2 regions of the Streptomyces sp. NBC_00483 genome follow, and region 2 is predicted to be linked to the other one. Evidence: riboswitches for the same ligand, from Rfam matches in the RefSeq annotation. Region 2 holds a riboswitch; the other holds the start of a gene.
The links. Region 2 has a riboswitch for ZMP and ZTP ahead of OHA73_RS26535 (glycine hydroxymethyltransferase). Riboswitches for the same ligand answer to the same signal wherever they lie in the genome.

Region 1: linked by a shared signal. The riboswitch ahead of OHA73_RS02795 (bifunctional 5,10-methylenetetrahydrofolate dehydrogenase/5,10-methenyltetrahydrofolate cyclohydrolase) and the one ahead of OHA73_RS26535 (glycine hydroxymethyltransferase) in region 2 are both predicted to bind ZMP and ZTP.

The regions. Positions count from the first base shown of each region.
Region 1 is NZ_CP107880.1:670,341-674,746, reverse strand. Features, by position in the region: gene OHA73_RS02805 (amidohydrolase family protein) at 1-1,152, shown strand, start outside; gene OHA73_RS02800 (hypothetical protein) at 1,365-1,655, opposite strand; ZMP/ZTP riboswitch at 1,747-1,832, shown strand; gene OHA73_RS02795 (bifunctional 5,10-methylenetetrahydrofolate dehydrogenase/5,10-methenyltetrahydrofolate cyclohydrolase) at 1,855-2,724, shown strand; gene OHA73_RS02790 (haloacid dehalogenase type II) at 2,730-3,503, opposite strand; gene OHA73_RS02785 (sulfatase-like hydrolase/transferase) at 3,635-4,406, opposite strand, start outside.
Region 2 is NZ_CP107880.1:5,889,974-5,894,379, forward strand. Features, by position in the region: gene OHA73_RS26525 (glutathionylspermidine synthase family protein) at 1-868, shown strand, start outside; gene rocD (ornithine--oxo-acid transaminase) at 885-2,111, opposite strand; ZMP/ZTP riboswitch at 2,240-2,326, shown strand; gene OHA73_RS26535 (glycine hydroxymethyltransferase) at 2,371-3,819, shown strand.

The sequences.
Region 1 (4,406 bases), 5.2 Mb from region 2:
CGTGACGCTGTCGCCGACGGCGCGGTGCTCGTACGCGAGGGCGTCATCGCCTGCGCCGGCCCGCGCGAAGAGGTCGAGCGCCAGGCGCGGCCCGACGATCCTCGGCTCGCCTTTCCTGCCGGGACCGTGCTCCCGGGCCTGATCGATGCCCACGTGCACCTCTGCTTCGACGCGGGCCCCGACCCCGTCGCCACGCTCCAGGAACAGGGCGACGAGGCGCTGTTCGCCGCCATGACCGGTCGAGCGCAGCAGCTGCTGAACGTCGGCGTCACGACGGTCCGTGATCTCGGTGACCGGGGCGGCCTCGCGGTGCGTCTCGCCCGGGGCATCAGGGAGGGCTCGGTCGTCGGCCCGCGTGTCGTCCCGGCGACGGTGCCCGTCACTCCGCCCGGTGGCCATTGCTGGTTCCTCGGCGGTGAGGTCTCCGGCCCCGATGAGATCCGGCGTCTGGTGCGGCGCAACGTGGAGGCGGGCGCCCAGGTCATCAAGGTCATGGAGACGGGCGGCGGGCTCACCAAAGGTGGGGCCAAGAGCTGGGAAACCCAGTTCTCCGAGGAGGAGTTGGCGGCGCTCGTCGACGAGGCACACCGCGCCGGACTGCCGGTCGCCGCGCACGCGCACGGCGCGGACGGTATCGCCGCAGCGGCCGCGGCGGGGGTCGACAGCATCGAGCACTGCACGTGGATGACGGCCGACGGATTCGAGGTCCGCCAGGACGTGCTCGACCAGATCGTCCAGCGGAACATCTACGTCTGCCCCACGGTCAGCCCGAACTGGCGGATGCTGCCGAAGTTCTTCGGCGCCGAGCGCGCCGAGGCCATGTTCGGCGCGGTGCGTCGGATGGCCGAGGCCGGTGCGCGGCTGATCGCGGGCACCGACGCGGGCGTCCAGCGCGCCGGGTTCGACGGCCTGCCCGCCAGCCTCACGTTCTACGAGCACCTGGGCCTGCCCAACGACCGCATCCTCGCGATGGCCACGACGGAAGCCGCTCGCGCGCTGGGCCTGAACGAGACGACCGGCCAGCTCACTCCCGGCTACAGCGCGGACATCCTCGTGGTGGCGGGCGACCCGCTCGCAGAGCTTGGGGCGCTGCGGTCCGTGGAGACGGTGATCGCGGCGGGCCGACTGCACGGGCCGAGAGACAACGCGTAGCGGGGGAGGCGGAGTTGTTCAGTCCCCGGGGCCCTCGCACGGGTCGTCGCCGGAGGCCAGTGGCCGGGTGTCAGCCGCCAGGCAGGAGGAATACACGCGCGTCGGCGTGGGCTGTGGCTCAGGTCCTGATGTGGCATTCATTGCGACGGCCAACCCGACGCCGGCGGCGACAAGCATGACCAGGACGGCGACCAGCATGACGAAGCGGATCGTCATTCACCGCCGAAGTGGTCGCGGAGCGCCTCGTGGCAGTCGTCCTCGCCGGAGCTCCGGACGCGCGAGAACGCCACCACCCCGTCCTTCCTGCCGTCCTCCTCGTTCTTGGCCAACTGCCTCTCGATGCCCGCGATCAGCTCGGCGCACGGGGCGCTGACGGGCTTCTCGGGTTGCGGGTCTGGCTCCGAGGAGGCGTTGATGCCGAAGGTGACGGCGAGGCCGGCCGCGCACAGCACCGCCCACGTGACAACCCACGCGCGGCGGCTCGTCGGTATGAGTCTCGGCACCCCGGCATCCTACGAGCGTTTCGGCGGACTTTCACCGAATCGGATCTTCTCGTCGGCGCGCTCCGTGCGGCTGCGGTGTCCATTACAGTTCCTCGTGGGCCGTGACTGGCGCTGAGGTGGAGTACCACCGGGGAGCGGTCCGACAAGATGTCGTTGCCGTGCGCCTGGGCGAGTGGTCAGCAACGCCTGGAGGGCAACGATGTCCGAGACTCGCACGGCTCACCTCATGGACGGCTCCGGCCTCGCCAATCGGATCGTCGCGGAGACCGCCGCCAGGGCGGCGGAGATCACCGGACGTACGGGGGGCAGTCCCTGTCTGGCGACGGTACTGGTGGGCGAGGACCCCGCGTCCGCCACCTACGTCCGCATGAAGCGGGCACGGTGCGCGAAGGCAGGCATCACCTCCCGGCACATCGGCCTGCCCGCCACCACCACGACCGCCGAACTGGTGCGCACCCTCACGGAGTTGTCCGGCGATCCGGACGTGCACGGCATCCTGCTGCAGCACCCTTGCGGCCCGCACATCGACGAGCGAGCCGCGTTCGAGGCCATCGCGCCGGAGAAGGACGTCGACGGGGTCACGATGCATTCCTTCGCCGCGATGAGCTTCGCGCGGCCCGGCTTCGTGTCGTGCACGCCGGGCGGAATCATGCGGTTGCTCGAGGCGTACAACGTCGAACTCGCCGGCAAGCGGGCCGTGGTGGTGGGACGCAGCGCGATTCTCGGCAAGCCGGTCGGGATGCTCCTGCTCGCAAAGGACGCGACGGTGACCTACTGCCACTCCCGCACCACCGACCTGTCGGCGATCCTGAGGGAAGCGGACATCGTGGTGGCAGCCGTGGGGCGGCCCCGGCTGATCCACGGTGCGGACATCAAACCGGGTGCGGTCGTGATCGACGCCGGCTACAACCCCGGCAACGTCGGCGACGTGGACCATGACACCGCCCTCACCCGAGCCGGTCTGATCACCCCGGTTCCCGGTGGCGTCGGGCCGATGACCATCGCGGTGCTGCTCGAGCAGACAGTGAAGGCCGCCGCGGACCAGCTCGGAACGCCGCACCACATGTGAGACCGCTATTCGCGCCCCCAGAACGGCGCGAGATGCCGGTCCGCAGTCCAGGGCCTGTCACCCACCAGCGTCGCCAGCTGGACCAGGTCTCCCGCCACCAGGTCCCAGTCCGCGTCGGGTGTCACGTCCTTCGTCTGCGTGGGTCCGTACTCGGTCGGGCGGGCGACGAAGGCGGTTCGAAGGCCCACGTCGCGGGCGGCGCGCAGGTCTTCGTTGTGTGCTGCCGCGAGCATGACCTGTTCGGGGCGCAGCCCCAGGAAGGCGGCGGCCCGTTCGTAGGCCTGGCGTTGGGGTTTGTACGCGCGGGTGATGTCGGAGGCGACGATCACGTCCCAGGGGAGGCCCGCGTGCTTGGCCAGGCGGGACAGGAGCGCGAGGTTGCCGTTCGACAGTGCTCCCGTCGTCACGCTCCGGGCCAGTCGTTCGAGACCGGGAACGGAATCGGCCCACGCCGGCAGCCGATGCCACGCCTCGTTGAGCCACCTCAACTCGGTCTCGTCGAACGCCGTGGGGTCGACGCCGTGCTCGTCCAGCACGGTCCGCAGGTTCTCCGCGTGGAGCACGTCGAGCGGCACGAATCCCCGTTGACCGGTGCGTACGGGTTCCATCGCCGGCTGGTAGAGCTCCCGCCAGCGCATCGCGAACGCGGTCCCGTCGAGTGTCAGGCCGTGCCGTGCGGCGAAGTCGTCGACGGCGGCCGCGACTCCGGTCCGCCAGTCGACGACGGTGCCGAAGGTGTCGAACAGCACGGCCTCGACCTGCTGAATTCGCCCATCCACTGGAAACGACCTTTCGTAGGCGGCGAGGACGGTCCGGTGCGGCGACGCGAAGGATCATGATGCCGCCGGAGCGTGGGCGGGGTAAAGACATCAGGCGCCGCAGGCGATCCGGCGGATCCGTCGTGCTGCTCTCACGACACCACGGGGCGGCGCTGGGGCTGTGCGCCCGTGTCCGTGGTGTCGCGGTCGGTGCGGTCGAGGTCCGCCATGAAGTGCATCCAGCGGTAGAACATGTCGCCGCGGGCGCGGAGCTCCGTGTACAGCTTGTCGCTCAACTCCCGTCGCACGGTGCGATGGGCGGGGGAGGTGTACACGTTGAGCAGTTCGTGCGGGTCCTCTTCCAGGTCGTACAGCTCGTTGACGCTCTCGGGGTTCCAGACGAGCTTGTAGCGGTCGGTCCGGATCATGCGCTGCGGGTAGGGGAAGTGGTGTCCGTGGAACTCGGCAAGGATGTGCGGGCGCCAGTCCGACGGCTCCTCGCCGCGGATCAGCGGGAGCAGGCTCTGCCCGTCGCCCGGGATGTCCGGAGTGATGCCGGCGAGTTCGCGGATGGTGGCGGTGAAGTCGATGAGCGAGGTGAACTGCCGGACCCGCGTCGGCTCCGCCCCCGGCACGCGGACGAGCCCGGGGATGCGGTAGATGTCCTCGTACATCGCGGGGCCCTTGTCGTTGAGGCGGTGGGCTCCGGTGAATTCGCCGTGGTCGGCGGTGAACATGATGGCCGTGCTGTCGTAGAGCCCGGCGTCGTCCAGAACGTCGAGCAGCCTGCCGATCTGGTCGTCGATCATCGTGACGTAACCCCAGTACACGGCGATCAGCTTGCGCCATTGGTCGGGGCTGAAGTGGTCGGCGGACCAGTAGTCCTTGTACCGCTCCTGCACCGCGGGCTTGCCCGCGAAGGTC
Region 2 (4,406 bases):
CCTCCGGTACGACGGCACAGGGCCCGCGAAGCTCCTCGAGTACAACGCCGACACCCCCACCTCCCTGGTCGAGGCCGCGAGCCCCCAGTGGTTCTGGATGGAGGAGCGGTTCCCCGGCGCCGACCAGTGGAACTCGCTCCACGAGCGGCTCGTCGACGCCTGGAAGAAGCAGGCCGCCCTGCTCCCGCCGGGCAGCCCGCTCTACTTCGCGCACTCCTCGGCCGACGAACTCGGCGAGGACCTGATGACCGTCGGATATCTGAAGGAGACCGCCGAACAGGCGGGCCTGGAGACCGACTGGATCTCCATGGAGGAGATCGGCTGGGACAGCCTCTCCGAGCGCTTCGTCGACAACCAACTCCGGTTCATCCGCAGCTGCTTCAAGCTGTACCCGTGGGAGTGGCTGACCTCCGACGAATTCGCCCCGCACGTCCTCGCCGGCCTCGACAACGGTGGCGGCACGGGTACGACGATGTGGATCGAGCCCGCCTGGAAGATGCTGCTCAGCAACAAGGCGCTCCTCGCGGTGCTTTGGGAGCTGTACCCCGGCCACCCGAACCTGCTGCCCGCCTACCTCGACGGCCCGCGCGAGCTGGCGACCGATCCGACCGGCCCCGGCTATGTGTCGAAGCCGCTGCTCGGGCGCGAGGGTGCGGGCGTCACGATCCACGAACCCGGGTCCGTCCCGCCCGCCCCCGAAGAGCCCTGCTGCTACCAGGAGTTGAGCGAGCTGCCCGACTTCGACGGCAACCGCGTCGTCCTCGGCGCGTGGGTCGTCGAGGACGAGGCGGCCGGCCTCGGCATCCGGGAATCGGCGGGGCTTGTCACGGACGAGTACGCCCGCTTCCTGCCCCACGTCATCCTGTGAGCCTCGGTAAAAGGGCCTACGCGCCCAGCACCGCCCGCAGCTGATCGAGGCCCCAGTCCAGATCGTCCTTGCTGATCACCAGCGGCGGGGCGATCCGGATGGTGGACCCGTGGGTGTCCTTCACCAGGACCCCGCGGTCCATCAGCTTCTCCGAGATCTCCCGGCCCGTCCCGTACGACGGATCGATGTCGACGCCCGCCCACAGGCCGCGCCCGCGCACCTCGGTGACCTTCCCCGTCCCCGCCAACAGGCCCAGCTCGGCGTGCAGATGCTCGCCCAGCTCCGCCGCCCGCTCCTGGAACTCCCCGGTGCGCAGCATCGCGATCACCTCGAGGGCCACCGCGCAGGCGAGGGGATTCCCGCCGAACGTCGACCCGTGCTCGCCCGGCCGGAACACCCCGAGCACGGCCTTGCTCGACACCACCGCCGACACCGGCACGACCCCGCCGCCGAGCGCCTTGCCCAGCACGTACATGTCCGGCACCACGCCCTCGTGCTCGCACGCGAAGGTACGTCCCGTGCGGCCGAGCCCCGACTGGATCTCGTCGGCGATGAACAGCACGTTCCGCTCGCGCGTCAGCTCCCGTACGCCCGCGAGATAGCCCGGCGGCGGGACGAGCACGCCCGCCTCGCCCTGGATCGGCTCAAGGAGCACCGCCACCGTCTCGTCCGTGACCGCGGCGCGCAGCGCGTCCAGATCCCCGTACGGGACGATGTCGAAGCCCGGCGTGTACGGACCGAAGTCGGCGCGTGCCTCCTCGTCGGTGGAGAAGCTGACGATGGTCGTCGTACGGCCGTGGAAGTTGTCGCTCGCGACCACGATCCTGGCCCGCCCGTCCGGCACGCCCTTGACCCGGTAACCCCACTTCCGGGCGGTCTTCACGGCGGTCTCGACGGCCTCCGCGCCCGTGTTCATCGGCAGCACCATCTCCATGCCGCACAGCTCGGCGAGCTCCGTGCAGAACGCCGCGAACCGGTCGTGGTGGAAGGCCCGTGACGTCAGCGTCACCCGCTCCAGCTGCTCCTTCGCGGCATCGATGAGGCGACGGTTGCCGTGCCCGAAATTGAGCGCCGAGTAGCCGGCGAGCATGTCGAGGTAGCGGCGCCCCTCGACGTCCGTCATCCACGCACCCTCGGCGGTGGCGACGACCACCGGGAGCGGGTGGTAGTTGTGCGCGCCGTGGTCTTCCGAGGAGGTGATGAAGTCCTGCGTGGTGTGTCCTGCGGTGGTCGGTGGAGTCACAGAAGTCACGGGATCTCCGTTCGTCGCGGCTCGTGGCGCTGGGTGTGGGACGGGCTTGTGGCCCCTTCCTATCGTCGCTCGCGATGTGGACGTGGAAACCTCGCCGGTCGGTACGCCCGGTACTGTGAGGGCAGGGCCGTGACTGGCGCGCTGGGATGGGATCGACCATCGGGGAGCGGCCCGAGCCGTGTGTGCCGTGCGCCTGGGCCGACCACCCGTGAACCGACCGCGTATCGACCGTGTCCGGAGGCTGCCCCCTATGACCGATGCCCGCTTGACCCCCGAATCCACCGCGTACCGTGCCGCCCTTGATGTCGTACGGGGCGTGGAGCCGCGCGTCGCCGACGCCATCGCGCAGGAGCTGACCGACCAGCGCGAGATGCTCAAGCTGATCGCGTCCGAGAACTACGCGTCCCCGGCGACGCTGCTGACCATGGGCAACTGGTTCAGCGACAAGTACGCCGAGGGCACCATCGGCCGCCGCTTCTACGCCGGCTGCCGCAACGTCGACACCGTCGAGTCGATCGCCGCGGAGCACGCCCGCGAGCTGTTCGGTGCCCGGCACGCGTACGTGCAGCCGCACTCCGGCATCGACGCCAACCTCGTCGCCTTCTGGGCCGTGCTCGCCGACCGCGTCGAGGTGCCGTTCCTCGCGAAGACCGGCGTCCGCCAGATCAACGACCTCACCGAGGCGGACTGGGCCGAGCTGCGCCAGGCCTTCGGCAACCAGCGGATGCTCGGCATGTCGCTGGACGCGGGCGGCCACCTCACGCACGGCTTCAGGCCGAATATCAGCGGAAAAATGTTCGATCAGCGGTCCTACGGCACCGACCCCGCCACCGGGCTCATCGACTACGAGGCGCTGCGCGCGCAGGCCCGCGAGTTCAAGCCGATGATCATCGTCGCCGGTTACTCCGCGTACCCGCGCCTCGTGAACTTCCGGATCATGCGGGAGATCGCCGACGAGGTCGGGGCGACGCTCATGGTCGACATGGCGCACTTCGCGGGGCTCGTCGCGGGCAAGGTGCTCACCGGCGACTTCGACCCGGTGCCGCACGCGCAGATCGTCACCACGACCACCCACAAGTCCCTGCGTGGGCCGCGCGGCGGCATGGTGCTGTGCGACGACTCGCTGAAGGACCAGGTCGACCGGGGCTGCCCGATGGTGCTCGGCGGGCCGCTGCCGCACGTCATGGCCGCGAAGGCGGTCGCCCTTGCCGAGGCGCGGCAGCCCGCGTTCCAGGACTACGCGCAGCGCATCGTGGACAACGCGCGGGCGCTGGCGGAGGGCCTGACGCGGCGCGGCGCGACGCTCGTCACCGGCGGCACGGACAACCACCTCAACCTCATCGACGTGGCGTCCTCCTACGGCCTCACGGGGCGCCAGGCCGAGTCGGCGCTGCTCGACTCCGGCATCGTCACCAACCGCAACGCGATTCCGGCGGACCCGAACGGGGCGTGGTACACGTCCGGCATCCGTATCGGTACGCCGGCGTTGACCACGCGGGGGCTCGGCGCGGGCGAGATGGATGAGATCGCGGCGCTCATGGACCGTGTTCTGGCTGCCGCCGAGCCGGGGACCACGAAGTCCGGGGCGGTGTCGAAGGCGAGTCACGTGCTGGAGCCGAAGGTTGCGGACGAGGTTGCCCAGCGGGCGACGGATCTGTTGGCCGGGTTCCCGCTGTACGGCCAGATCGACCTGGGCTGAGCCCCTCCGTGGCGTGGGGCGGGCACCCGTCCTACGCCACGGGGCTCCGCCCCGGCCCCCGCGCCTCAAGCGCCGGCGGGGCTGAAAGATCGGGACTGTGCCCCGGCCCCCGCGGGCTCTCGTTCGAAAGGCGGGGCTGATTTCGCCGAACCGGCGTTACGGCCTCGGGGCTCTGCCCCGGACCCCGCTGCTCAATCGCCGCAGGGGCTTGATTTGCCCCGCCCATCTCCCACCACCCGCCCCCTCCGGGGGCGTCGGCCCGACGGGGCACCGCCAGCCGCCTTGGGCAATCCGCAGACAGCCACGGCTCCCCACCCATTGCGGCCGACACCGCCCCCGCCTTGGGCGAACCCCGCCGGCCACAGCTCCCCACCCATTGCGGCCGACGCCGCCCAGCCTTGGGCAACGCCCACCACGGCTCCCCGCCCGCCGCGGTCGGCCGCCCCCGCCTTGGGCAATCTGCCGCCTGGGGCGGCAGGGTGGGCAAGGCGGCACCCCGGTGCCGCGCACCCCTCACGACAGGCGCCGACCACGTCGCCGCCCCGGGCCCCGGCTCCGCGCGACAGGCGCCGTCTCCGCCCGGGATG